DNA from 2 places in the Vogesella oryzagri genome. Region 2 is predicted to be linked to the other one. Evidence: predicted binding sites of a transcription regulator. Region 2 holds the regulator's gene; the other holds the start of a gene.

Region 1 (14,466 bases), on a different contig from region 2:
CTGTGGTAGCGGTTGACTACCATTGCCCTGAAGAGCATCAGCCAGGAGCTCCCAGTCGGATGCGTAATCAAAGACTACAGTGATGGGCTCTCTATGTGATGCAAACCATTGATGCAACCGATGGGTGAGATGGGCGGCACTACATCGTGCCTCAGGTACTTTATGCATCAACGGCAGTACCGAAGCCCGCACAAAGTCGCTGCAGGCCTCGAGCATATAATCGTTGCGCTCACCATAGAACTCTCGCCCGTCCTCGGCGACAAGCCCGACACTTATCAGATCCATCTGTACAAAATCAGTGAATTCGGTATCAAGAAATACCAGCATCGGACATTCCTCCTATTGCATTGGCAGCAGCGTTCATTCTTGCTGCTGCAGCTCTCTTGAGCTTTTCGATCGTTTCACGGCGAAAGAAGACTCGAGGCAACTTTCCATAATGCCTGCAGGCAACCGTTCGTAGCTTGGGGCTTGGTAGTGCAGTGACTTAGCTCGCAGGCTATTATAAATTCTTGGTGCAATCGATGACTTATAATATGTTCGGCCTTTATTTTTTTCCATATGATTTATCAATCATTTGAGTTTTTCTGCCGAATTTCTTCCGCTAAAATAATGAGAAAATAACTAAGTTCCATTTTTAGGCCGAAGCTAATTTTCAAGAGACTGTCAAGTGTTGGTGATCTTTGCCCTAGCTCTAATAAAGATACATATGACTTGCTTATTTCAGCCCTGAAGCTCAATTCCTCCTGTGATAACTGCATTTCTCTTCTAATTCGCCTTAATGCCTTGCCAAATATCTGGTTATGGTTCATTTGGATTTCCTTTTCTTGATGGCCCACCTATGGGACTCTGAGAGTAATGCCAATATACCAATGGCGCGAGAGTGGAATTGAAACGCTTTTTTGCTTGACGTCATGTTGATGACTGCTTCTGATAAACAGCCATACTTAGCTTCGTGCTGAATGGTTGCAATGCTAATCCCTGTTTTTACTGATAGCTCTAAGGTTGTGAAAGTTTCCTGATCAGTGCCAAGCTGGGTATTCGTCGGTTTTACGATTTTTCGCCCTCTCCCTGTGCGGCTTTTGTAAGTGTTGCAATCATTTATTCTAAGCAATACTTCAGCTGTTATGTCACTCCGCCGGAAAACATACGTTAAGCCGCCATCAATGGCGGGTCCATGAATTGGAATAATGCCTATTGATATTATTCGATCTGCAATATTGGTTGGGTTGCACATTAATTTACGAGCAATTTCATGGGTGAATATGTAATTTTCGCGAAACGTAGTAAGTTCGTCGATTTCAATGCAGGCGCGCCGCTCATCAAGCCCTCTTGCAGTAAGGAGTTTTGCTTTTATTAATCGATAGATGGCATCTGGATATACTTCCAAAAATTCAGCAGACTTTCGGATGGATAGTGAGCTACTTCTCTCTCCAATGGTCCTGAGTGTTTTGCTTAACGCGAGGCTGGGTAGACCAACAGTAAAGTTGAAGGCAGCAATCCTAATGTACTCTCCGTCAATTTCATTTAGCAGATCCAATCGCTTGGCGTGATCAATTCCATAATGGTCAAAACGGACGATTTTGCCGTTTGGTACAGACTCGTTGAGACTTGATAACCGATGCAAAAGCCTCGCTACACTCTTCCCGTCAATAACTTCCTGTTTATCAATTCGCTTTCGATGGGCTAAGTAGTTATCAGGGACATATATCAGGATTTCTTTTCTTAGCAGCGTCTTGATGATGTGTGATGACACGTTCAATGTGGTGGCAACCGTCGCTATGGACAGAGCAGGGGCTTCATCGTCTGGCGTGTAGTTGTTCACTACCGGAATGGGATGCACTGTGTGCAGCCAATGGTTTGCAATCGATTCCAGCTTCGCATCAAAATTCTCACACAGCCCTAGGCCATGCAGTAAGCTAGTAACGGCATACCGTGGCCCGAGAGAGGGGTACGCTATATATCGTTTTTCAACCAGGTTGATTACTGCGCGCTGACCCTACGGGTGTAGCTGGATACATTTATGCCTGCAATACCGAACCCCAAAAAACAGATGCACTTTCTAAGTTGAAAACAGCAGCTATCCGTGCTGAAAAGGCACGTACAGCGACAGCCAATGGGGACATCAAGGATGCTTTTGATTGGTGGAGCTTGCTTTATAATGATAAATTTCCGAGCTACTACCTATGAGCATCGTCCAAAAGCAGGAGCTGCCAGAAAACATTGAACTTCTGGCGGCTCAAAGAAACCTTTATTCCAAGGCAAAGAACATCATTGGAATACAAATGTTGCTTAGTGTTCCTATTGCCATTGGTGCTGCAATTACCACAATATTGAAGCCAGAATTCAAGGGCTATGTAGCTCTCTGGGGTATCTTGGTTGTGGTTTTTGACCTGTTTGTATTCACACCTTGGGTAAAAAATCTACGCGACAATGCCGCTAGGGTCCAAGAGCTATTTGATACTAGAGTTCTAGGCTTGGATTGGAATGAAATTTCGGTTGGAAAAAAACCAGAGCTCGAAATGATTCATGAAGAAGCACAGGAACATGGACTGACCGATGAAGAAATTTCTGGCTTGCGAAGATGGTATCCCGTAGCAATAAATGAGGTTCCAGAAATATTTGGAATTATTCTCAGCCAACGATCCAATGTATGGTGGGATGCAAGGATGAGAAGGAAGTACACCTTCGCTATCCATATCATCCTGGTTAGTATTGCATTGGGATTGATTGGCTATGGCTTATATGAAAAGAAGGATATTTTTGAGTTTCTGGCATACATCATTGCACCTTTAGTCTCAACCTATGTCTTCGGCTATCGTCAGATGATGGAGCACGGCGCTGCTGCTAATAGATTAGATAAACTGAAAGAGATTTCCGAAAAAATTTGGTCTGATGCTATTGCAGGTAAAGACGTCAATGTACTGAAACTGAAATGCAGAACACTTCAAGATCAGATTTTTGACCATAGAAAGAAAAACCCTCCAATCTTTGATTTCTTGTTCCGCTGGTTTAGAGATGACAATGAAGCTTTGATGAATAAAGGAGCAAAGGTGCTTTTGGCTGAAGTTAAAAATCAAAAATGCACCCTATAGTGCCTTTTTAAGGAATCACTGTGATTGATAAGGAAATTTCTTCTATTATCTGGCCACCGTATCATGCCTTCTATATCCAATCAATGCTATTCAATACATCATCAGCACTTCAGGCATGTGAAAGAGCATCAAATTACGTAAAGGCGATCACTGAAGGAAAGGTCGCCCCTCAAGATAGAAAAGATGAATTGCTTGATTGTCTACAAAATTTCATCAATCACAGTGGAGCTGTGGCACGATATTTTTTCCCATCGTTGATTGGTGGAAAAGGAGACAAAAAGCTATTGCACAAGCAAAGAGCTGAATATTTGTGTAAGGTGTTTTCTATTGACCAGAGCAGTCCTCTGCATGATAAGAAGCTCAGAAATGCCATAGAGCACTTTGACGAGCGGCTAGATAGATATCTTGAAGACGGTATTGTTGGACATATCTTCCCCAGTCTTATTCTTGATAAACCTGAAGATACCGCGATTCCACATCATATTTTTAGAGCTTACCATCTTAATGATGGTATCTATCAGGTTCTAGGTGAGCGGCACCACGTTCAACCAATTTTGGATGAGATGATAAGAGTACACGACATGCTGGTTAAGTTTGATAGAAACGGTGGCAGTTTTCGTGGGGCATGAATATGAATCAACCTAAAAATTTAGTAGAACAAATCAATGCAATGAGCTCAGATGATATTTCAAAGTTTATCCTTGAGTGCATGGGACTAAGAGTGGAAAAACTAGAAGAGCCTGGTGACAGAAAGGAGGCGGACTTTCTTGCATATTATGAGAGTGAGATTTTCATAATAGAGGCGAAGCTGAAAGTGGATGATGAAAAAGAATTGAGTAGACGAGAGCGCGTTTTGACTCAAGGCGAAGTGTATGTGAAAGATGATGTTCTGGGGAGGGATAATACTGTATCTGGAGCACTGAGTAATGCAAGGGATCAGTTAATATCTTCTGCAAAGGTCCATAGGCATGATCTCAGAATTATTTTCCATCTTTCAAAAGGGATCAATGTAAAAGCGAAATATGAAAAAACTACGGACCCATTACTTGGGCGCACAAATATAATTGACATGACAACCCAAAAATACAAGCCGTGCTATTTTTTTAGATATAGCGACTTCTATAAATTCAGACACGCATTTGACGCGGCTATTGTTGGATATGTAGATGGTCACTTCGAATTGCACGCAAATTTATATGCAAATCCCCATTCGCCCAGATACGAGAAGACAAAGAAAAGTAAATTTCTAGCTCGTTATAAATGTAAGGATCCTATGGTCGAAGAAGCCCAAGGAAGGGCATACATTCCAGATGCCAATATTAGCATTAGAGAATCAGAGGAAGTTCTTAACCATCTCCGTATTAAATACAAAAATGCAATGTTAGAACAAATAGATTTTTTTGCTCCAGAAATTACAATCAGAGTTGCAAATGAGTGAATAAAAAACAGTACAAAGAAGGAAAAGTGCCCAATTGAGAGTTGTTCCATACATTGCTTGCCAGTTGTAATTGCTGAAACTTGGCTTTGTTGCACAAATCGGAGCTTGAGCATGCTCGGTAAAATGATGGTATGAGCAAGTCCATCCCACCCAAGTACCAAACTGAGTAGTCCCAACTCCCAAAGTTACTTTTCGATGGCTGATAAACCCCGCAAAGCGGTCGACTATTACACTTAAACTGGAAGGCAGCTCTGGCCGAGAAGCGGGCCGATCGAATACTCCAGTAAGCGGTTACATCTGATTGCGCCATGAAAAAGGCCCTGTAAAAACAGGGCCTTTTCTTCGTGCAAAGCAAGATTTCATACTTTGGCTATCGGAAATTGCAAACTTTGACTACAAAATTTCAACCTTTCCGATTTCTGACAATTAACTCAATCCCAGCTCAGCGCGCCACCAGTCTGATATTCAGTCACTCGCGTCTCAAAGAAATTCTTCTCTTTCTTCAAGTCGATCATTTCGCTCATCCACGGGAACGGGTTGTTCACGCCGGGGAACATCTGATCGAGGCCAATCTGCTGCATGCGGCGGTTGGCGATAAAGCGCAGGTATTCCTTGAACATGCTGGCGTTCAGGCCCAGCACGCCGCGCGGCATGGTGTCTTCGGCGTAGGCGTATTCCAGATCCACGGCTTTTTTGAACAGGTCGGTGATTTCGGCCTTGAAGTCTTCGGTCCAGATTTCCGGCTGTTCCAGCTTGATGGTGTTGATCAGGTCGATGCCGAAATTGCAGTGCATGGATTCGTCGCGCAGGATGTACTGATACTGCTCGGCGGCGCCGGTCATCTTGTTCTGGCGGCCCAGCGCCAGGATCTGCACGAAGCCGACGTAGAAGAACAGGCCTTCCATGATGCAGGCGAACACGATCAGCGACTTGAGCAGTTTCTGGTCGTTTTCCAGGGTGCCGGTCTTGAATTCCGGGTTGCACAGTACGTCGATGAACGGGATCAAGAATTCGTCTTTGTTACGGATGGACGTTACTTCGTGATAGGCGTTGAACACTTCGCCTTCGTCCAGGCCCAGGCTTTCCACGATGTACTGGTAGGCGTGGGTGTGGATGGCTTCGTCAAACGCCTGGCGCAGCAGGAACTGGCGGCATTCTGGGCTGGTGATCTGGCGATAGGTGCCGAGCACGATGTTGTTGGCGGCCAGGCTGTCGGCGGTAACGAAGAAGCCGAGGTTACGCTTGACGATGCGCATTTCGTCTTCGGTGAGCTGGCCGGTTTTCCACTGTTCGATGTCGCGCTGCATGTTCACTTCTTGCGGCATCCAGTGGTTGGCGCACTGCGCCAGGTATTTTTCCCACGCCCATTTGTGCTTGAACGGCACCAGCTGGTTTACGTCGGTGGTGCCGTTGATCACCTTTTTGTCTACCACGTTGACACGGTTGGTGCCGTGCGCGTCCATGGAGTTGCTCGGGGTGGCGGCGGCCAGCGGGGTATCGTCAAAGCTCAGCATGTTAGCTCCAGTTATTCTTAAAGTTGCTTGGTTTCGGTTGCGGCCAACGTTGAGGTTGGCCGCAGTTTGTTCTGTCTTGCCTGCAGCGGGTGGGCTAGTAGCCGCGGCCGACTTTGCCGCTGAACGGCTGCAAGCGGATGGTGCTCAGGTCGTTTACCTTCCACACGCGTTTCATGTGGCCGAAGTCCCGTTTTTGCTCATCGCCAAATTCCACGTCCGGCCGGTAATCCAGGTTGAAGCGCACCTGGCCTAGGTACACGGTTTGGCCGGCGCGTACTTCAAACTGTTTGTCCAGCCGGAAGCTGGCGTTGCCCTGGTAGCCAAACGGCCAACGTTCTGGATCGTCGTTCCATTGTGCGTAGGCCTGTTGCAGCTGGTAGCGTCCGGGCGGCAGCGCCAGCAGTTGCAGCTTGCCGTCTACCGGTGTCATGCCTTCTTCGCCAAACACGGTATCGGTGCCGAAGTTGGCGTACACGACGCCGCGCTGGCCGTTGTCCAGCCCGCGCCAGCTCAGGTTGGCCGAGGCGTAGCTGGGGTTGTAGGTACGCGCGGTCATGGAAAACACGGCATAACCCAATCCCGCCGGCGGTTGCAGGCTGCCGTGCAGCTGGTCCGCCATGGTGCTGCAGCCGGCCAGCAGGGCGGCCAGGCACAGTGTCAGTAAGCGACGCATGGTTGTCTCCTTGGTGACGGGGGTCACTGCGGTTGGACTGGCTGGGTGGAACCGGGTTCGGTGCATCCTGCAGCCGCCTCGCGGGAAGCGGCTGGGAGATGCAGGTTGGCCGCATGCGGCCAACAGTTAAATTAATATTTATTTGTATAGGCGAGCTAACAACACTCTACTAAGCCACTATATTCCTTAGATTTCTTGTCGGTGTTTAGGGCGGCAATTAAGCCGCCCTCCCGACTGACTTTTATTTCATTGTTATTGTCTGCTCAACACCTCTGTGACTTACTTTGTGACGAATTTCGCCGACACAATGCTTTTTCATGTATTCAAACTTCTTAATCGACTGCAAGTGGTGCAGTCTTAAAAGCGTAAGAAGTGCAAATAGAGGAAATGCTAAGAAAAACATTGTTTCGGATAAATTTAGCCAATAAGTAAATCCTATTAGCGCCAAACAGACAGCAACTAAACCCAAAAGAGGCCAGTCGGGGTTTGTCTTGCGTCGTCGCATGACTCACCCCTTTTCTTAAATTACTGGCAGCTCTCGCAATCCGGGTTGTCGATGGAGCAGAACTTGGCGTCGGTGGCCGGAGTGGTGTCCACCACGGCTGCTGGTGCGGCGGCTGCAGCCGGGCCGGAGGCTACCGCGTTCAGTTCGCCGCCGCGGCCAGTGGATTTCTCCGCCGAGCTGGCGCCCAGGGTGCGCAGGTAGTAGGTGGTCTTCAGGCCCTTCACCCAGGCGTGCTTGTACAGCTCGTCCAGTTTCTTGCCGGATGCGCCAGCCATGTACAGGTTGAGCGACTGCGCCTGGTCGATCCATTTCTGGCGACGGGAGGCGGCTTCCACCAGCCAGCGCGGGTCGACTTCGAACGCGGTGGCGTAGATGGCTTTCAGCTCGGCCGGTACGCGGTCGATGCGGCCCAGGCTGCCGTCGAAGTATTTCAGGTCGGCGACCATTACTTCATCCCACAGGCCCAGTTTCTTCAGATCGCGCACCAGGTATTCGTTGGTGACGGTGAATTCGCCGGACAGGTTGGATTTCACGAACAGGTTCTGGTAGGTCGGCTCAATGGAGGCGGACACACCGATGATGTTGGCGATGGTGGCAGTAGGGGCGATGGCCAGCACGTTGGAGTTACGCATGCCGTGCTTGGCGATGCGCTCGCGCAGCTTGCTCCATTCCATGCGTTCGGTGCGGTCTACTTCCAGGTAGCCGCCGCGCTCTGCCGCCAGCAGGTTGATGCTGTCGTGCGGCAGGATGCCGCGATCCCACAGGCTGCCCTTGTACGACGGGTAGCGGCCGCGCTCTTCGGCCAGCTCGGTGGAGGCCATGTAGGCGTGGTAGGCCACGGCTTCCATCGATACGTCGGCAAATTCCACCGCGGCTTCAGAGGCGTAGGCCACGCGCATCTGGTGCAGGCAGTCCTGGAAGCCCATGATGCCCATGCCCACCGGACGGTGCTTCAGGTTGGAGTTGCGCGCCTTCTTCACCGGGTAGAAGTTGATGTCGATGACGTTGTCCAGCATGCGCAGCGCTACGCGCACGGTGCGGCCAACCTTTTCGGTGTCCAGCTCCAGGCCATTGGCGCCTTGCTTCAGGTGGCGCGACAGGTTTACCGAGCCCAGGTTGCACACGGCGATTTCGTCGTCGTTGGTGTTGAGGGTGATCTCGGTGCACAGGTTGGAGCTGTGTACCACGCCCATGTGCTGCTGCGGGCTGCGCACGTTGCACGGATCTTTGAAGGTGATCCACGGGTGGCCGGTTTCAAACAGCATGGTCAGCATCTTGCGCCACAGGCTCAGTGCCGGAATCTGCTTGAATACTTTCAGCTCGCCACGGCGGCCTTTTTCTTCGTAGGCGGTGTAGGCCTTCTCGAATTCCTTGCCCACCAGGTCGTGCAGGTCCGGGCATTCGGACGGCGACAGCAGGCACCACTCGCCACCTTCCATCACGCGCTTCATGAACAGGTCCGGAATCCAGTTAGCGGTGTTCATGTCGTGGGTGCGGCGGCGGTCGTCACCGGTGTTCTTGCGCAGCTCGAGGAATTCTTCGATGTCGGCGTGCCAGGTTTCCAGGTAGGCGCACACGGCGCCTTTGCGCTTGCCGCCCTGGTTGACTGCCACGGCGGTGTCGTTGACCACTTTCAGGAACGGCACTACGCCTTGCGATTTGCCGTTGGTGCCCTTGATGTGGCTGCCCATGGCGCGCACCGGGGTCCAGTCGTTGCCCAGGCCGCCGGCAAACTTGGACAGCAGCGCGTTTTCCTTGATGCCTTCGTAGATGCCGTCCAGGTCATCGGCGATGGTGGTCAGGTAGCAGCTGGACAGTTGGCTGCGGCGGGTGCCGGAGTTGAACAGTGTCGGGGTGGACGACATGAAATCGAAGCTGGACAGCACGTTGTAGAACTCGATGGCGCGGTCTTCGCGGTTCACTTCGTTCAGTGCCAGGCCCATGGCGACGCGCATGTAGAATGCCTGCGGCATTTCGATGCGGGTGCCGTCCACGTGCAGGAAGTAGCGGTCGTACAGGGTTTGCAGGCCCAGGTAGCCAAACTGCAGGTCGCGTTCCGGCTTCAGCGCGGCGCCCAGTTTTTTCAGGTCGTACTCGCCCAGTTTTTCATCCAGCAGCTCGGCGGCGATGCCTTTCTTGATGAAGTCCGGGAAGTACAGCGGGTAGTGGGTGTCCATCTCGGCCTGGCTGATGGCCTCGCCCAGGATTTCCAGGCGGATGTGGCCCAGCAGCAGGCGGGCGGTCACGTAGTCGTAGGCCGGGTCCTGCTCGATCAGCGCGCGGGCGGCCAGAATGGCGGATTTGTTGACTTCTTCTTCCGACACGCCGTCGTAGATGTTCTTCAGCGTCTCGGACAGGATGGCGTCCACGTCGGTGTTGGCCAGTGCCACGCAGGCGGCTTCGATGGTGCCACGCAGACGGGCGACGTCCAGCGGCAGCTTGCGGCCGTCCTTGCGCACCACGTTGATCTGGATCTGGTGCAGCGCTTCGCCACGGGCGGCGCGCTCTTGCGAACGCTGTTCGCGGTACAGCACGTAGGCGCGGGCCACGTCGTGCTCGCCGGCACGCATCATGGACAGCTCTACCTGGTCCTGGATGTCTTCGATATGGATGGCGCCGCCTTCCGGCTTGCGACGCATCAGCGCATTGACCACGCCCTCGGTGAGCTGCGCCACCTTGTCACGGATGCTGGCGGAATTGAGGCTTTCGGCGCCCAGCACGGCCAGAAAGGCCTTGGTCATGGCGATGGAGATTTTCACCGGCTCGAATGCAACAACGGCGCCGTTGCGACGAATGGTCTTGTACTGGCTGAAATCCGCCTGCGGTGCGGCGGCGCGACCCAGTTCGGCGGCGGTGTTCGCTTCGGTAGTGGTCAGTGGCATTGTCTTTCCCTCGTGGTGGGGTGGTTATTCGTATCGACCTGACGGCCCGCTGGCGGGCGGCCATCACGTTGGCCGCGTGTGCGGCGTCGGGCTGACGACCCGGTGGTGGCCCCGTCCGGCGGGTGGGCCGGGCAGGGCGCGAGGTATGGCGCCGGCTGTGGACAATTCTGTTGAAAAGCTGTGAGCTGGCTGTGCACAAACACAATATAGTGGGTTGGCACGTGAGAACGACGCAAATTCTAGTGGTGAAGGGGCGTTGGGACAAGTCTTGACAGGCGGCTGAAAAACCGAAATCCGCGCCAGTATTGGCTTGGCGGGTGGTTCGATTTTTTTAAGAAAATTTCCTGCCGCGGTGGCGTCGGTGCGACATGCCTGTTGCATCAAGGCTTTGCGGCCTGCTCTGCATCGAGGACTGTCCGGCGGTAATCGGGGCTGTGGCAATTTCGATACGGCCAAAACGCAACAAGGGGCGGCCTGGGCCACCCCTTGAACACAATATCTTGTGTCTGTTTGAGTCAGATCAGTTGAGCCAGATCAGACTGGCCATTCGACCAGTGATCTGGTCACGGCGGTAGGAGAAGAAGCGGTCGCGGTCGATCACTGTGCACGCATCGCCACCGTACACCTCGCTGATGCCGAGCGCGGCCAACCGTTGCCGCGCCAGCTGGTAGATGTCGGCCAGGTATTTGCCGTCGTCTATCGGCTGGAAGGCGGTTACAGCATGGATGTCGTGCGCCAGAAAGGCTTCGCGTACCTCGGCGCCTACTTCGAAGGCGTCCGGGCCAATGGCCGGCCCCAGGTAGGCGATCAGGTTGGCCGCCGGCTCGTTCATCGCCTGCACGGTGGCCTCGATCACGCCGCCACACAGCCCGCGCCAGCCAGCATGAGCGGCGCCCACGACTGTGCCGGCACGATCGGCCAGCAATACCGGCAGGCAGTCGGCCGTCATGATGCTGCACACCACGCCGGGGCTGCGGCTGAAGCTGGCGTCGGCTTTGGGCTTGCTGCCGGGGGGCACCGTGGCGGCATCCACCACCACGGTGCCGTGCACCTGCTCCAGCCAGGCCGGCTCGGCCGGCAGTTGCTGGCGCAGCAGCGCGCGGTTGGCGCTAACGTTGGCCGCATCGTCGCCCACGTGGTCGCCCAGGTTTAGGCTGGCATACGGGGCAGGGCTAACGCCGCCTTTGCGGGTGGTGATCAGGCTGCCGACATTGGCCGGCAGCGGCCAGGCCGGGGTGATCCACTCATGGGACATAGTGCACCTCAACGTCGTAATCGTCGTCGTCCCAGTCGTCGTCATCGTCATCGGCGATTTCCGCGCTCTTCAGCGCCTGCTTGGCGTTGGCCGCGGCCAGTTTTTCCTCGGCCTCGGTGCGCAGCACTTCCAGCACCGCTTTCATGTCGTCCGGCACCGAGGCTTTCCAGCTACGACTGATGCCGGTGGCCGGGTGCACCAGTGCCAGGGTGTAGGCGTGCAGTGCCTGGCGCCCCAGCTGCTTGATGATGGCGTCGGCGGCTTCGCTGCCGTGGTGGCGCGGGTTGCCGTAGGAGGGGTCGCCGGCCAGCGGGTGCTTGGCCTCGCGCATGTGGACGCGAATCTGGTGGGTGCGGCCGGTTTCCAGCTTGCATTCCACGTAGCTGAAGTCGGCAAAGCGTTCCAGCACGCGCAGGTGGGTGATGGCCGGCTTGCCGCCAAAACGCACCACCGCCATTTTCAGGCGGTTGTGCGGGTCGCGGCCGATCAGGGTTTCGATCTTGCCGTCGAACGGCACTACGCCGGTGGCAATGGCGCGGTACACGCGTTTTACCGTGCGGGCTTGCAGCTGTTGCACCAGATTGGTTTGTGCCTGCAGGGTGCGGGCCACCACCATCAGGCCGGAGGTGTCCTTGTCCAAACGGTGCACGATGCCGGCGCGCGGAATCTTGGCCAGCTCCGGGTAGCGATACAGCAGACCGTTGAGCAGGGTGCCGCTCCAGTTGCCCACCGCCGGGTGGACCACCATGCCAGCCGGCTTGTTGACCACAATCAGGTGCTCGTCTTCGTACAGCACCGGGAAATCCACCGGCTCCGGCTGGTAGCTCTGCTCGTCCGGCAGGCGGACGATTTCCAGATCGACGATTTCGCCGCCCAGCAGCTTGGTCTTGCCGGCAACCACCTTGCCATCCAGCTTGACCTTGCCGTCCTTGATCCATTGCGTCATCCGGCTGCGCGAATAGTCGGGCAGCATCTTGGATAGCGCGCCGTCCAGGCGTTCGCCGCCCAGCTCGTATGGCACGGTCAGCTGTTTCATCTCGGCTACGGGCTCGCTGCCGGTGTCCAGTGTTTCGTCGTCCAGCAACTCGTCGCCGAGCATGTCTTGTTCGTTCATGGTGTTGGTGCGTGTTCTTCTAAAGGAGTGATTTTAAAGGTTTCGGCGGGGGTTGTCCTGCCGGCCTTTGTGCTGGTGGCTTATGCCGGGCGGGCCGCGCTACTGCACGGGGCGTGCGCGGCGGGCTGTTTTGGTTATAATCGTCCGCAGCCTAAATAGGGACGTCTCATGAAAAAACGCTTTGTATCCTTGCTCGCCGCGCTGTTGCTGGCGGGTTGTGCCACGGTAGACACCCAGGATGAAACCCGCGGCTGGTCGGTAGACCGCATTTATTCCGAAGCCCGCGACGAGCTCAACGGCGGCAACTATACGCGCGCCATCAAGCTGTATGAGACGCTGCAAGCCCGCTACCCGTATGGCAAGCATGCCCAGCAGGCGCTGATGGAGCAGGCTTACACCCATTACAAGGATGGCGAGCCGGAACTGGCGGTGGCAGCGGCCAACCGTTTCATTCGTCTGTACCCGACGCACCCGAGCGTGGACTACATGTACTACCTGAAGGGCCTGGTGTACTACAACGATGACACCTCCTTCCTGTCGCGCATGACCGGCCAGGACATGAGCGAACGCGATCCGAAGGCGGTGCGTGATTCCTACTCCGCGTTCCGCGAACTGATCGTCCGCTTCCCGCAAAGCCAGTATGCCGACGATGCCACCGAAAAAATGCAGCGCCTGGTGGTGGCGCTGGGCGGCAACGAAATGCACGTGGCGCGCTACTACATGAAGCGCGGCGCCTGGATGGCGGCAATCAGCCGTGCGCAAACCGTGCTGAAAGAGTACGGCAATACCGGCTACAACGACGAGGCGCTGGCGATCATGACCGTGGCTTACGACAAGCTGGGCATGAAGGACCTGAGCCAGGACAGTCTGCGGGTGCTGAAGCTGAACTATCCGCAAAGCCAGTTTGCTACCCAGCAATGGCGTGGCAAAGAACTGCCGTGGTGGCAGTTCTGGGGTTGATCTCCACACAATGAAAAACGGCGCCTGCACAGGCGCCGTTTTGTTTGCTGTCGCGTGGCCTAGACCGCGTCTTCGCCAGTCTCGCCAGTACGGATGCGCACCACCTGTTCTACCGAGGTCACGAAAATCTTGCCGTCGCCGATCTTGCCGGTGCGGGCGCTGCTGACAATGGATTCAAGGGCGCGGTCTACCAGGTCGTCGGCAATGACTACCTCTATTTTCACCTTGGGCAGGAAATCCACCACGTATTCGGCGCCGCGATACAGCTCGGTATGGCCTTTCTGGCGGCCGAAGCCCTTGACCTCGGTGACGGTCAGGCCATTGATGCCGATTTCGGATAGCGCCTCGCGCACTTCGTCGAGCTTGAATGGCTTGATGATGGCTTCTATCTTTTTCATGTTCGCAACTCCTTGATTTTTCTTGGCTAACCGGATGGGTGGCATGGCGGCTGTCAGACAATAATCTGGATGCGGCCTTAAAAATATGAGTGATTCCGTGTATTATGACGCGCTTTCCAGATCCTTGTCTCACCTTGTTGCGGGAACCCAATGTCGCACATTCTCAAGCTGCGGGGCGGTGCTGCCCTGTCCCAGTTCCGACTTGATAAACTCCTCCAGGCTGCACGCGAAGCGGGTCTACCCGATCTGACTATCGCTGCGGAATACTGGCATTTCGCCGAAAGCGACATGCCGCTGACCGAGTCGCAAGTCGCCGTTCTGGAAAAACTGCTGACCTATGGCGAGCCGCCGCTGGCGCAAGAGCCGACAGGCGAGTTGTTCCTGGTTACCCCGCGTCTGGGTACGCTGTCGCCGTGGGCCTCCAAAGCCACCGATATCGCCAGTCACTGCGGTCTGGAAGTCATCCAGCGCATCGAACGCGGTATTGCGTATCGCGTGCAATCCGCCACTACATTGAATACCGAGGCTCGCCAACGTCTGGCGGGCCTCTTGCACGATAGAATGACCGAAACGGTGCTGCCGTCGCTGGACGACGCGGGCCGCCTGTTCGTGCACGTCGATCCGCAACCGCTGAC
Region 2 (14,466 bases):
GCGTCCGGCAAGGGTACCGTGGCTGCGCTGGTGGCGGACAAGCTGGGCTTGCATTACCTGGATTCCGGCGCGCTGTATCGCTTGACCGCGCTGTATGCGCTGCGCGAGGGCGTGAGCTGGGAAGATGCGCAGCGTGTGGCCAGGTTGGCCGCACAGCTGCCGGCGGCATTCCGTGATGGCAAGGTGTGGCTGGATGGCCACGATGTCAGCGCGGCGATCCGTGCCGAAGATATCGGCATGGGCGCCTCCAAGGTGGCGGCGCTGCCGGAAGTGCGCGCCGCGCTGCTGGCGCGCCAGCGTACCTTCCTGGTGCCGCCGGGGCTGGTGGCGGATGGCCGCGACATGGGTTCGGTGGTGTTTCCGCGCGCCGAACTGAAAGTTTTCCTGACCGCCAGCGCGGAAGTTCGGGCGGAGCGACGCTATAAGCAGTTGATCGCAAAAGGGGAATCTGCTAATCTCGTTCAGATTCAGCTGGATATTTCTGAGCGTGACGCACGTGATGCGGCGCGCCCGGTTGCCCCGCTGCGACAAGAGCCGGATGCCCGCTTGCTGGACACCTCGGCCCTGACTATCGACCAGGCGGTCGATCAGGTGCTGGCGTGGTTCGCCGCGGTCTGATTTTTTCAGGCCGCCGGCGATGACCGCAATGCCGTGGCCCGGCCATTAATTTTTTGTAAACGCAGCTTGTAACTCCTTGCGCTGGCTGCGTATTTCAACTTGACCCGTGTGACGCAAGGCACGCTTATGTGAGTATACGAATGACTACCTTCGAAATGGAAAGCTTTGCCGCGCTGTTTGAGGAAAGCCTCTCCCTGCAGGAAATGCGCGCTGGTGAAGTGATCACCGCTGAAGTGGTTGGCGTTGATTCCAACTTCGTGACCGTTAACGCCGGTCTGAAGTCCGAATCCCTGATCCCGGTTGAAGAATTCAAGAGCGACAACGGTCTGCTGGAAGTGCAAATCGGCGACTTCGTGACCGTAGCGATTGACTCCCTGGAAAACGGTTTCGGCGAAACCAAGCTGTCCCGTGAAAAAGCCAAGCGTCTGGCTGCCTGGGTTGACCTGGAAGAAGCGCTGGAAGCTGGCAAGATTCTGTCCGGCGTTATCAGCGGCAAGGTTAAGGGTGGTCTGACCGTTATGGTTAACGGCATCCGCGCCTTCCTGCCGGGTTCCCTGGTTGACGTGCGTCCGGTGAAAGACACCACTCCGTACGAAGGCAAGGAAGTCGAGTTCAAGGTTATCAAGCTGGATCGCAAGCGTAACAACGTTGTTGTTTCCCGCCGCGCCGTGCTGGAAGAGACCTTGGGCGAAGAGCGCAAGGCACTGCTGGAAACCCTGAAAGAGGGCGCAGTGATCAAGGGTATCGTCAAGAACATCACCGACTACGGTGCGTTCGTTGACCTGGGCGGTATCGATGGCCTGCTGCACATCACCGACCTGGCATGGCGTCGTGTGAAGCACCCGTCCGAAGTGCTGGCTGTTGGCGATGAAGTAGAAGCCAAGGTCCTGAAGTTCGACCAAGAGAAGAACCGCGTATCGCTGGGTCTGAAGCAACTGGGCGAAGATCCGTGGGTGGGCCTGTCCCGTCGCTACCCGTCCGGCACCCGTCTGTTCGGCAAGGTAACCAACCTGACCGACTACGGTGCGTTCGTGGAAATCGAGCAGGGCATCGAAGGTCTGGTACACGTGTCCGAAATGGACTGGACCAACAAGAACGTACACCCGTCCAAGGTAGTTCAGGTGGGTGACGAAGTTGAAGTGATGATCCTGGAGATCGACGAAGAGCGTCGTCGTATCAGCCTGGGCATGAAACAGTGCCAGGCCAATCCGTGGAACGAATTCGCCGACAACTTCAAGAAGGGCGACAAGCTGAAGGGCGCGATCAAGTCCATTACCGACTTCGGCGTGTTCGTTGGCCTGCCGGGCGGCATCGATGGTCTGGTGCACCTGTCCGACCTGTCCTGGACCGAAACCGGCGAAGACGCCGTGCGCAAGTTCAAGAAGGGCGACGAAGTTGAAGCGCTGGTTCTGTCCATCGACGTGGAAAAAGAACGCATCTCCCTGGGCATCAAGCAGATGGAAGGTGATCCGTTCAACAACTTCGTTGCCATGAACGACAAGGGTTCCCTGGTGAAGGGCATCGTTAAGTCCGCTGATGCCAAGGGCGCCGTGATCCAGCTGGAAGCCGACGTTGAAGGCTACCTGCGTGCTTCCGAAGTATCCCGCGACCGCGTTGAAGACATCCGCACCCACGTTAAAGAGGGTGATGAAGTTGAAACCGTGATCATCGCTGTGGATCGCAAGTCCCGCTCCATCAGCCTGTCCATCAAGGCCAAGGACATGCAGGAAGAGAAAGCTGCCATGGCAGCCGTATCCTCCGATGCCAACGTGTCTGCTGGTACCACCAGCCTGGGCGCGCTGCTGAAAGCCAAACTGTCCGGCGGCAACGAGTAATTTATGGACATGACCAAATCTGAGCTTATTGCGAGGCTTGCCGAGCGTTATCCTCAGTTGGTCGCCAAAGATGCTGAGCTGGCCGTCAAAACCATTCTGGATGCGATGGCCGGCAGCCTGGCAAAAGGGCAGCGAATCGAGATTCGCGGCTTCGGTAGTTTCGATCTGAACTACCGTCCGCCGCGGGTTGGCCGCAACCCCAAGTCTGGCAGCAGCGTTGTCGTTCCTGAGAAATACGTGCCTCACTTCAAGGCAGGCAAGGAATTGCGCGAGCGAGTTGATCTCGAGGACGGCGCTGACCAATAAGTTGCTTGTTGTCTGTCTAGCAAAACGCTGCGACCACCGGTCGCAGCGTTTTTTTATGCCATGCGCGCTTGGGAGCCATCGTGCTTTCGTTTAAACTTGCGAGGCTGGTCGTTTTGTCGCTGGCATGATGTCATCGGCAACCTGTCTGTGTTGCGAACCAAGTGAGAGTCCCATGCGTTACCTGTTCCGCTTGTTTGAGCTGCTACTGCTCGTGTTGCTGGTTGCGGTCACTGTGCAGAACAGCACCGTGGTCGAGTTCAAGTTGTTCTTCGGTCACAGCTGGCAAGTGCCGCTGATTCTGTTGCTGCTGATTTTCTTCGTTGCTGGCGCCGTGATCGGCCTGCTGGCCACGTTTGCCTATTCCCTGCGCGTTCGTCGCGAGCTGTCGCAGCTCAAGAAGGAACTGCGTTCCCGTCAGGCCGCCAGCAAGGTGGTGACTGATCCGAGCGATGCCCTGGCCGATTGAGCCGGCGGTTTTCCCTATCCGAGGTTGAATGTTGGATCTAGATCTGTGGTGGCTGTTGCTGTTCCCGGCTTTCTTTGGCCTGGGCTGGCTGGCCGCGCGCGTGGACATGCGCGCCGTATTGAAGCAGGCCAAGGAAGTGCCGGCCGCGTTTTACAAGGGGCTGGATGCGCTGGTCGATGACCGTACCGACGTCGCCTCGCGCTCGCTGGCCGAAGTGGCGCGCGCGCACCCGGATTCGCTGGATGTGCAGCTGAGCCTAGGTAAGCTGTATCGCCGTCGCGGCGAGAACGATCACGCCATCCGCCTGCATCAGAAACTGCTGGAGCTGCCGGACCTGACGGCAGAGCAAAAATCGCAGGTGCGCTTCGAGCTGTCGCAGGACTTCCACAAGGCCGGCCTGGTGGATCGGGCCGAAGAGCTGCTGCTGACCCTGCTGAAAAGCCACCACATGGGCAAGTCGGCCCGCGAGCAGCTACTGAGCATTTACCAGCAGGACCGCGACTGGGAGAAGGCTATTGCCACCGCGCGCGAGCTGCGCAGCGATGCGCATTCCTTCCAGCATGAAGTAGCGCAGTTTTTCTGCGAGCTGGCGCAGGCGGCGCTGTACCAGTCCGATTACGACAAGGCCCGTCATTACGTGGCAGAGGCGTTTGCGGCCAACCGCAAGTGCGTGCGCGCCAGCATTCTACTGGGCGATATCGAAGTGGCGGAAGGCCGGCTGGAGGCTGCCATCACCGCGTGGCAGGCAATCGAGAAGCAGAACTACGAATACCTGGCCATGGTGGCCGAGCGGCTGTTCGACGCCCACGAGGCACTGGGCAAGTCGCAGGAAGGCATTGCCTTGCTGCGCGGCTACCAGCGTACCTTCTCGCAGCTGGAGCTGACCGATCTGCTGTACCAGAAAGTGGCGACCTACGAAGGCGAAGCCAAGGCGCTGGAGGCGGTGCGCGAGGCGGTGCACGCCCGGCCGAACCTGTTGGGCGTGTATCGCCTGATCGAAGCACAGATGGACGAGCTGAGCCCGGAAGGGCGCATGGATGCCGAAGTGGCGCGCGCGCTGGTGATGAAGCACGCGCAGAAACTGACCGTGCACCGCTGCAAGCGCTGCAACTTCCGCTCGCGGGCATTCTTCTGGCACTGCCCGGCCTGTGGCGAGTGGGAAAGCTTTACGCCCAACCGCTCGGAAACCAATTGAATTCACCGACACGACCAAGCATGAATCCTTTGATCCTTGAAAATGCCACGGCCAACGTGGCCTCGCCGGTGCTGGTGGCACTGGACTTTTCCACCGCCGATGCCGCGCTGGCCTTTGCCGCCCGCCTGGACCCGAGCCAATGCCGGCTGAAAGTGGGTAAGGAGCTGTTTACCGCTGCCGGCCCGCAACTGGTGGAGCAGTTGGCCGCACGCGGCTTCCAGGTGTTCCTGGACCTGAAATTCCACGACATCCCCAACACCGTGGCGCATGCCTGCAAGATGGCGGCCGACATCGGCGTGTGGATGGTCAACGTGCATGCCTCCGGCGGCCGCCGCATGATGAGCGCCGCGGCCGAGGCGCTGGCCAACTACAGCCAGCGTCCGCTGCTGATCGCCGTTACCGTGCTCACCAGCATGGAAGCCGCCGATCTGGCCGAAATCGGCATCACCGTGCCGCCGCAGGAGCACGTGCTGCGTCTGGCGCGCCTCACCCGCGACAGCGGCTTCGACGGCGTGGTGTGCTCGGCGCAGGAAGCACCGCTGCTGAAGGCCGAGCTTGGCCAGGACTTCAAGCTGGTGACGCCGGGTATCCGCCTGGCCGACAGCGCCGCCGATGACCAGCGCCGGGTGATGACCCCGGTCGCCGCGTTGCAGGCCGGTGCCGACTACCTGGTGATTGGCCGTCCGATTACCAAGGCGGTGGACCCGCTGGCGGTGCTGAGCGGCATCAATGCCGATATCCGCGCCTGGCAGCTAAGCCAGGCCTGAACGGGCGGAGGACAAACATGAGCCTGTTGCAGCAACTGGGCCTGGCGCCCGAAACCCTGGGTAGCAAGTTGGCCGCCAGCCGCGTGCTGGTGGTGGGCGACGTAATGCTGGATCGTTACTGGTTCGGCGATGTCAGCCGCATCTCGCCGGAAGCGCCGGTGCCGGTGGCGCGCATCAACCGCATGGAAGAGCGCGCCGGTGGTGCGGCCAACGTGGCGCGCAACATCGCCGGGCTAGGTGGCCAGGCCACCATCCTGTCGGTGGTCGGCGACGACGAAGCCGCCACCGCGCTGGCGCGCCTGCTGGCCGCCGACGGCATCCAGGCCTCGCTCAAGCGTGATCCGGAGATTTCCACCACGGTAAAACTGCGCGTCGTGGCGCGCCAGCAGCAGCTGATCCGCCTCGATTTCGAGGACGCGCCGAGCCATGAAATCCTCGCCGACAAGCTGGACGAGTACGCCGCCATCGTCGCCGAACACGACGTGGTGATCCTGTCCGACTACGGCAAGGGCGGCCTCACCCACGTCGCGCGCATGATCGCGCTGGCGCGGGCGGCTGGCAAGCCGGTGCTGATCGACCCGAAAGGCGACGACTACAGCAAGTACGCCGGTGCCACGCTGCTGACGCCTAACCGCAGCGAGTTCCGTCAGGTCGCCGGCAGCTGGCAGACCGAGGAGCAGCTCAGCGCCAAGGCCGAAGCGCTGCGCGCAGCGCTGCAGCTGGACGCCTTGCTGGTGACCCGCAGCGAGGAAGGTATGACCTTGTTCCGCGCCGACGGCGCGGTGCATGAACCGACGCTGGCGAAAGAGGTGTACGACGTGTCCGGTGCCGGCGATACCGTGATCGGCACTCTGGGCCTGATGCTGGCTGCCGGGCTGGACATGCCGCTGGCCATGAGTCTGGCCAATGCCGCCGCCGGCATCGTGGTGGCCAAGCTCGGCACGGCCGTCTGCCATCAGCGCGAGCTGTTTGCTCTGTAAGCAGCACCCATTTGCAGCAGGAAAGCGAGGCACGCATGTTGTGGCACGAGGAAGTCCTGCAGTTCTGGTTTGGTGGCAGCAGCGACGAGATGCTGGCCATCCCGCGCGATGCCTGGTTCAAGAAGGATGCGGTGTTCGACGGCATCATCCGCGAGCGTTTCCTGGCGCTGGTGACGGCGCTGCAGACCGGCACATTGCTGCCGGTGGCGGATGATGCCCGCCAGGCGCTGGCATGGTTGCTGGTCGCCGACCAGTTTCCGCGCAATCTGTTCCGCGGCGAAGCGCGCGCCTTTGCCAGCGATGCGCTGGCGCAGCAGGTGGCACACGGCATGTTGGCCGCAGGGCTGGACCAGCAGTTGCCGCCGGTGGCGCGCTGGTTCTGCTATCTGCCACTGGAGCACAGCGAGCGGCTGGAAGATCAGGACGAGTGTGTGCGGCTCTTCTCTGCCTTGCCGCCAGACAGCCCGGGCTACGCCGGCGTAGTGGATTATGCCGGCCGTCACCGCGACATCATCGCCCGCTTTGGCCGTTTTCCGCACCGCAATGCGGCGTTGGGGCGGGCCAGTACGGCGGAGGAACTGGCGTTCCTGCAGCAACCGGGCAGCAGCTTTTAATCGAATCGATACCGGATTGGCCGCAGAGGCCGGCCCGCCTGAAAAGGAATACACATGACCATCGTCGTCACCGGCGCCGCCGGTTTCATCGGCTCCAATATCGTCAAGGCACTGAATGCGCGTGGCGAGACCGACATCCTGGCGGTAGACAACCTCACCCGTGGCGACAAGTTCGTCAACCTGGTGGATTGCGAAATCAGCGACTACCTGGACAAGCAGGACTTCATCAACCTGATCGGCAGTGGCGATTTCGACGGCGAAATCCGCGCCATCCTGCATCAGGGTGCCTGCTCGGACACCATGAATCACGACGGCAAGTACATGATGGAGAACAACTACCAGTACACACTGGAGCTGTTCGAATTCTGTCAGGCCGAAGAAGTGCCGCTGCTGTACGCCTCCAGCGCTGCCACTTACGGCAAGGGCAGCGTGTTCAAGGAAGAGCGCCAGCACGAAGGCCCGCTCAACGTCTACGGCTACTCCAAGTTCCTGTTCGACCAGGTGCTGCGCCGTCGCATGCGCGAGGGCCTCACCGCGCAGGTGGCCGGCTTCCGCTACTTCAACGTCTACGGGCCGCAGGAGCAGCACAAGGGCCGCATGGCCTCGGTAGCGTTCCACAACTTCAACCAGTACCGCGACACCGGCAAGGTGAAGCTGTTCGGCGGCTACGACGGCTACGCCGACGGCACCCAGAGCCGCGACTTCGTGTCGGTGGAGGACGTGGTGAAGGTCAACCTGTACTTCCTCGACAACCCGGAGCAGAACGGCATCTTCAACCTCGGCTCCGGTCGCGCGCAGCCGTTCAACGACGTGGCGGTGGCCACCGTCAACGCCTGCCGCCGCCATGAAGGCAAGCCGGCGCTGACGCTGGCCGAGCTGGTGCAGCAGGGCATCCTGGAGTACATCGACTTCCCGGAGGCGCTGAAGGGCAAGTACCAGAGCTTTACCCAGGCCGACATCGGCAAGCTGCGCGAAGCGGGCTACGGTGATGCCATGCTCAGCGTCGAGCAGGGCGTGGATCGCTACGTGGATTGGCTGATGAGCCGCTAAGCCGCCACAAGTTGGCCGCAAGCACGTTTACGGGCTGCCTTGGGCAGCCCGTTTTGCTGTCCGCGGCCGTGAAAGCGGCAAATTGCCGCCATCCTTGATGGCAAGGCTTAAATTGACGATGGGTTTGCTGATAACATCCGGCTATGGCAAGCAAGCGAGACGTATAACAATGAAATGTCCTTTCTGCGGCGGTATCGATACTCAGGTGGTGGATTCCCGCGTCAGTGACGATGGCAGCACCATCCGCCGCCGCCGCCGCTGTCTGGGCTGTGAAAAGCGCTTTACCACCTTTGAGACCGCCGATGTGCGCATGCCGCAAGTGGTCAAGACCGGTGGCCACCGCACCGAGTTCGATGTGGAAAAGGTGCGTACCAGCTTCCTGCGCGCCTTGCACAAGCGGCCGGTATCCACCCCGCTGGTGGACGATGCCATCGACCGCATCTGCCAGCGCCTGTTGCAGCTGGGCGAGCGCGAAGTGTCCAGCCGCCAGATCGGCGAAATGGTGATGAACGAGCTGGCCAAGCTGGACAAGGTGGCCTACGTGCGCTTCGCCTCGGTGTACAAGAGCTTTCAGGACATCGCCGAGTTCAGCGATGCCATCAAGGAAATCCAGAAAAAACCCTGATGCCTGCCGGCGGCGCGCAGGCAGGGCAGTCTCCTGTCGGCCGGCCGCCCTGGCCGGTGCGGGCGTGGAGGCAGCAGATGACGACTTCCCCTATCACCCTGCGTGATGCCGAAGAGCAGCATGCGGCCCAGCTGTTTGCGCTGGTCAATGCCAGCCGCGATGCGCTCGGGCAGTGGCTGCCGTGGGTCGAGACCTCGCAGACCGAGGCGCAGGTGCGTGAGTTTCTGCAGCTGCGCGCCTGCGAGCGGCGCCTGGGCGCATCGCGTACCTGCCTGATCGAAATGGATGGTCAGCCGGTGGGGGTGTGCGATCTGCACAGCATCAGCCACCATGACCGCCGCGCCGCCATCGGCTACTGGCTGGCCGATGCCTACGTTGGCCGCGGCATCCTGCCGCAGGCGCTGCAGCAACTGCTGTCCATCGCCTACCAGGAGCTGGGCCTGCACCGTACCGAGATCATCACCGCCGCGGCCAACCTGCGCAGCTGCGCCGTGGCCGAGCGCATGGGCTTCCAGCAGGAGGGCGTGCTGCGCGGCTATCTGTATATCCGCGGTCGGCACTGGGATGCCCGCATTTACAGCCTGCTGGCGCCAGAATGGAACGCGGCGCCATGAACTTTTCCGCAGACGATCACCGCTACATGCAGCAGGCGCTGCGCCTGGCTGAAACCGCCACCCGCCGCGCGGCGCCCAATCCGGGCGTCGGCTGCGTGCTGGTGCGCGACGGTGCCGTGATCGGCGAGGGCGCCACGCTACAGGTGGGCGGCGATCATGCCGAGATCCAGGCGATCAAGGATTGCTACGCCCGCGGTCTGAGCCCGGCTGGCGCCACCGCCTATGTCACGCTGGAACCGTGCAGCCACCACGGCCGCACCCCGCCGTGCGCCGGCCGGCTGATCACAGAAAAAATCGGCCGGGTAGTGGCCGCCATGGTCGACCCGTATCACGAAGTAGCCGGCCGCGGCATTGCCATGCTGCAGGCCGCCGGCATCCCGGCCGAGGCCGGCCTGCTGGAAGCCGAGGCCCGCCGCGTGCATCGCGGCTTTCTGTCGCGGGTGAGCCGGCAGCGGCCGTGGGTCACGCTCAAGGCGGCGGCGACGCTGGACGGCAAGACTGCCTTGCTCAACGGCGTCAGCCAGTGGATTACCGCTGCCGATGCCCGCCGCGACGTGCACGCGCTGCGGGCGGCCAACTGTGCCGTCCTGACCGGCAGCGGCACCGTGCTGGCCGATGACCCGCAGCTGACGGTGCGCGACACACCCTGCTTGCGCCAGCCTACGCGCGTGGTGCTGGACGGCGCGCTGGCGACGTCCCCCACCGCCCGCATTTACGATGCCGGCGTGGCGCCGGTATGGCTGGCCACCACGGTGACGGATGAAACCCGCCTGCAGCCATACCGCGCGCGTGGTGTGACGGTGCTGGCACTGCCGGCACCAGCTGGCCATGTCGATCTGGCGCAATTGTTGCGCGAACTGGCCAGCGCCGGCATCAACGAGTTGATGGTGGAAGCCGGCGCCGGCCTGCATGGCGCGCTGCTGCAGGCCGGGCTGGTGGACGAGATGGTGCTGTACCTGGCGCCGTACCTGGCCGGCGATGCTGCCCGCGGGCTGTTTGCCTGGCCGGCGCTGACGTCGCTGGACGACAAGCTGGCGCTGGAGGTGCTGGAGCTGCGCATGGTTGGCCGCGACCTGCGCCTGACGCTGCGTCCGCGGCCAGACTGATTTCGCGCTTGGCGCGCCCGGCGAATTGTCGGATAACACATGAACCGCTATGCTGCAGACCGCGCAGAACCAGCCGGTCTGCACTCAGGAGAAGGCCACGGATGAGTAGAGCCGAAAAAAGCGCTAAAAGCGAAAAGGGGGATGCACAGGACGCACTGGATGCCTACCTGCGCCTGCTGGAGAGCAAGGGAGCGGACAGCGAGGTGTTGGCGCTGCGCCGTCGGGTGCTGACCCGGCTCAATCTGATCGTGCGTGGCCAGCCGCGCACCACCACCATTTTCCGCTCGGCGGTGGATGCACTGCTGTCCTTGTGCGCGCCGGAAGACCGCCCGGGGGCGATGACCGCTGCGCGCGAGTACTACTATTTCTGGATCGGTGACGTCAAAAAGGTTACCGAGCTCAACGCCCGCTCCGGCTTTACCACCCGTCACGTGCGCCTGCCGGTGCTGGCCTCGTTCGACGACCTGCAGCAGCGCATGAGCGATGCCGGCTTCGACAGCTTCCCGCCGTCGCTGGAACTGTACCTGGGGCAGCTGTACGAGCTGGGTTCGGAAGAAGACGTGCTGGGCGAGCGCGGCGAGCTGCTCAAGCCGCTGCTGTTCCTGCTGCACGACCAGCCGCATCACCCGGACAGCTACCGCATGGCGGTGGATGCCATGCTGCTGCATCTGTCCGACAGCTTCGCCAGCGAAACCTTCCTCACCATCGCCCGCGAATTCTTCTACTACTGGCTGTCGTTTCCCGATGCCGACGTACGTGGCCAGTTCGGTGCCGCCCAGCCGCTCTGAGCTGCCCTGATGGCCAATTGAGCCCCCGGCGTTGCCAATGGCATCATGCGGCCAACCTTGACTTGACCTGGAGTACCGCATGAGCGCTTCTGCCTATCAGCAGCTGGAATCCGTGTTTACCCGCCTGTACCGCTACCAGCATCTGGCCGCCATCGCCGGCTGGGATCAAGCGGCGATGATGCCGCCGGGGGGCAACGACGCCCGCGGCGCCGCCATGGCCGAGCTGTCGGTGCTGATGCACGCCACGCTGACCGATCCGCAACTCAATACCTGGCTGGCCAGCGCCGGGCAGGAAGAGCTGGATGCCGCGCAGCAGGCCTCGCTGCGCGAAATGCGCCGCAGCTGGCAGCACGCCAACTTGCTGCCGGCGTCGCTGGTGGAAGCCAAGGCGCTGGCCGGCAGCCGCTGCGAGCACGCCTGGCGCGAGCAGCGCAAGGCCAACGACTGGCAGGGCTTTCTGCAGAACTTCCGCGAGGTGCTGCGCCTGTCGCGCGAAGAGGCGCAGCTGCTGTCCGACGCCAGCGGCAAGGGCCGCTACGACGCGCTGCTGGACAAATACGAGCCGGGGATGAACAGCGCCGAAGTGGAGCGCATCTTCGGCGACGTCAAGACCTGGCTGCCGGGGCTGATCCGGCAGGTGATGGACAAGCAGGCCGGCGAACAGCTGCTCACGGCGCAGGGGCCGTTTGCGGTGGACAGCCAGCGCGCGCTGGGGGTGGAGATCATGGGCCTGCTCGGCTTCGACTTCGATGCCGGCCGGCTGGATGTGTCGGTGCACCCGTTCTGCGGCGGCGTGGCCGAGGACGTGCGCATCACCACCCGCTACCGCGACGACGACTTCATGCAGAGCATGATGGGCATCGTGCACGAAACCGGCCACGCCCGTTACGAACAGCGCCTGCCGCGCGAGCTGGTACACCTGCCGGTGGGACAGGCGCGCTCGATGGGCATCCACGAAAGCCAGAGCCTGTCGTTCGAAATGCAGCTGGGCCGCAGCCCGGCCTTCCTGCAGCTGATCGCGCCGCTGGTGAAGAAACACCTGGGCGAGCAGGGCGCCTTCGATGCGGCCAACCTGGCGCGCATGTACACCCGTGTGCGCCCCGGCTTCATCCGTGTCGATGCCGACGAGCTGACCTACCCGGCGCACGTGATCCTGCGCTACGAGATCGAGCGCGCGCTGATCGAGGGCGACATCGAGGCGGAAGACATCCCGGCGCTGTGGGACGAAAAAATGACGGCCTATCTCGGCGTCGACACCCGCGGCAACTACCGCGACGGCTGCCTGCAGGACATCCACTGGACCGACGGCAGCTTCGGCTACTTCCCCAGCTACACCCTGGGCGCCATGTACGCGGCGCAATACTTCGCCACCATCCGCCGCAGCGTGCCGGACCTGGATGCGCGCATCGCCGCTGGCGACCTGACGCCGGTAATGGACTGGCTGGATGCCAACATCTGGTCGCAGGCCAGCCGTTGGGAAACCGCCGAGCTGGTGCAGCGCGCCACCGGCGAAGCGCTGAACCCGGCGCATTTCCGCGCCCATTTGCAAGCACGCTATCTGTAAGTACGCGCTTGTCGGCAAACGGCGGTCACCGCATGCGGTTGACTGCCGTTTTTGTTGCTTGGCCGCAGGCTAGGGCGGAGGCCTCATCCGGGCGTGACGCCAAGCTGCGGCCAACGTTTGCGCCGCTACTGGCACAACAGGCGCTGGGCCGTTCACCTTGGCAGCATCATGCTCCGGTGCTTAGAACTGCCTTTCGCACGGATCTCCATCGCCGTCACCATCCATCTTGGTGTTTGGACAGTGCTGGATAAAGTACAACGCCTCTTCTTTGGATCGCATTTCCGAGCAATGCTGGCGGCCGTCACAACTGAATTGTTGCTGGCTGACTGGCTCGAGCGGGCTGGTCTGCTGTGACAGGATGGCGTCTGCTGCCGCTATCGCGACGTGTGCCTGGTAGCGCTGATAGCCGAAATAGCCAAGTCCGGCGACTACTGCGGCAGCAAGCAGCATGTGGCTGAAGCTGGTTTTGGGGCGCGCGGGCTGGCGGGCAGGGCGTCCGGGTCGGGATGCAGCGAAACCTTTGCCCTGTATCTGGCAGGCTGCCGCTTTGCCGTCCCGTCCCTGTTTCAGCTCGAAGGAGACCAGCCAGCCCAGCTGCGGGCGGATGCCGCTGGCCGGGCAGTCGCTGATGTGAAAGAAGACTTCTTCCTTGGTGTCCTGGCGCTGGATGAAGCCGTAACCCTTGTCATCCAGCCAGCGGGTGATGGTGCCATAGTAAGCCATATTCTTGCCCTGATTATGGAATCGGCATTCCAGCGGCTTTTATCTCCTAAGAATTTCGGGCCGTTTGCCCGGCTGGTACGACATGGCTGGCCATCGCGCTTGGCTGCCAGTTTTTCCATACGAGTCGCGCCCGCGTGACGGCGCGCCAAGTGGGGCGGATCGCTGAGGTATGCCCCTGCCGTGGCGCTCACATTTTCACAAAGTATGGAATCGCCGCGATTGCCGCGCCAGCGGCGACCAGCTGCCAGCTGCTGGCAATAAGATAGGGCACGACCATCAGTGCGATGCCGCACAGCAGCGGCAGCAGCGTGCGTTGTTTTTTGCCGTAGATGAAATAACCGAAGCCGACTGAACTGACGACGACGCCCCACAGCAGTAACGACGCGTTCATGAACGTGGCTCCCGCTGTGGGCCAGGTGTGAGGCTGGCGATCATGTTGACCCTCGCTTCGGCTCGCTTGTCCGGCGTGCCGTTATTGGCTTGGTTGCTCTGCATGGTTGTCTTTATGCGCTAATCGCGGCGTGACGAAAAGTGCCACCCGCTGCCGGCACGCTCAGGGGCGGGTCGCAACCGTGCGTGCCAGCTCGCCCAGCCGTTGCAGCGCGCCGACGTAGCGTTCGTCCAGCGGCTGGCAGCAGGACAGCCGCAGCGCGTTGCGGTAGCGGCCGCCCGGCGAGTACAGCGGGCCGGGCGAGATGCTGATGCGCTCGGCGATGGCGGCGTGGAACAGCGCCACGGTGTCGTAGTCTTCCGGCAATTCCACCCAGATCAGGAAGCCGCCGCTGGGGTTGGTGGCGTGGGTGCCGGGCGGGAAGTGCTCGGCGATCAGCGCGCGTACCTTGTCCACGTGCAGCGCGTAGCGGCGCTTGAGCGCGCGCAGGTGGTGGTCGTAGCCGCCGGACTCCAGGAATGCGCCCAGCGTTTCGCACAGCACCAGCGGCTCGGCGATGGAGCTGGCGAACTTCAGCTTCTTGATCTCCTCGCCAAATCGGCCGCCTTCCAGCCAGCCGACGCGGAAGTCCGGCGCCAGCGTCTTGGTGTAGCTGGCGCAGACCAGCACCCAGCCGTCCTGGTCGAAGGCTTTCACCGCCGGTTGCAGCGCGTCGCCGAACTGCAGCTCGGCGTACAGCGCGTCCTCGATCAGCGGCACGCGATGGCGGTTGACCAGTGCGGCCAACCTTTTCTTGTTGTCGGTGGACATGCTGCAGCCCAGCG

The links. The regulator NrdR, encoded in region 2, represses ribonucleotide reductase genes. The targets are predictions, from matches to a motif close to AAANACNATATATNGTNTTT.
Region 1: a site for NrdR is predicted at 10,302-10,321, ahead of ABNW52_RS08330 (ribonucleoside-diphosphate reductase subunit alpha). Genes of this name have one in related genera too.

Annotation. Positions count from the first base shown of each region.
Region 1 is NZ_JBEFLD010000004.1:116,872-131,337, forward strand. Features, by position in the region: gene ABNW52_RS08290 (hypothetical protein) at 1-327, opposite strand, end outside; gene ABNW52_RS08295 (helix-turn-helix domain-containing protein) at 567-809, opposite strand; gene ABNW52_RS08300 (hypothetical protein) at 806-1,822, opposite strand; gene ABNW52_RS08305 (S-4TM family putative pore-forming effector) at 2,184-3,092, shown strand; gene ABNW52_RS08310 (hypothetical protein) at 3,113-3,721, shown strand; gene ABNW52_RS08315 (hypothetical protein) at 3,724-4,530, shown strand; gene ABNW52_RS08320 (ribonucleotide-diphosphate reductase subunit beta) at 4,962-6,044, opposite strand; gene ABNW52_RS08325 (hypothetical protein) at 6,139-6,717, opposite strand; gene ABNW52_RS08330 (ribonucleoside-diphosphate reductase subunit alpha) at 7,243-10,104, opposite strand; gene pgeF (peptidoglycan editing factor PgeF) at 10,625-11,404, opposite strand; gene rluD (23S rRNA pseudouridine(1911/1915/1917) synthase RluD) at 11,349-12,473, opposite strand; gene ABNW52_RS08345 (outer membrane protein assembly factor BamD) at 12,642-13,433, shown strand; gene ABNW52_RS08350 (P-II family nitrogen regulator) at 13,493-13,831, opposite strand; gene purL (phosphoribosylformylglycinamidine synthase) at 13,982-14,466, shown strand, end outside.
Region 2 is NZ_JBEFLD010000001.1:144,581-159,046, forward strand. Features, by position in the region: gene cmk ((d)CMP kinase) at 1-618, shown strand, start outside; gene rpsA (30S ribosomal protein S1) at 774-2,453, shown strand; gene ABNW52_RS00745 (integration host factor subunit beta) at 2,463-2,759, shown strand; gene ABNW52_RS00750 (LapA family protein) at 2,932-3,225, shown strand; gene lapB (lipopolysaccharide assembly protein LapB) at 3,254-4,420, shown strand; gene pyrF (orotidine-5'-phosphate decarboxylase) at 4,441-5,187, shown strand; gene rfaE1 (D-glycero-beta-D-manno-heptose-7-phosphate kinase) at 5,205-6,167, shown strand; gene ABNW52_RS00770 (DUF924 family protein) at 6,203-6,781, shown strand; gene rfaD (ADP-glyceromanno-heptose 6-epimerase) at 6,836-7,831, shown strand; gene nrdR (transcriptional regulator NrdR) at 8,001-8,456, shown strand; gene ABNW52_RS00785 (GNAT family N-acetyltransferase) at 8,534-9,070, shown strand; gene ribD (bifunctional diaminohydroxyphosphoribosylaminopyrimidine deaminase/5-amino-6-(5-phosphoribosylamino)uracil reductase RibD) at 9,067-10,176, shown strand; gene ABNW52_RS00795 (hypothetical protein) at 10,278-10,964, shown strand; gene ABNW52_RS00800 (carboxypeptidase M32) at 11,044-12,528, shown strand; gene ABNW52_RS00805 (cold shock domain-containing protein) at 12,709-13,251, opposite strand; gene ABNW52_RS00810 (hypothetical protein) at 13,439-13,642, opposite strand; gene ABNW52_RS00815 (aminotransferase-like domain-containing protein) at 13,805-14,466, opposite strand, start outside.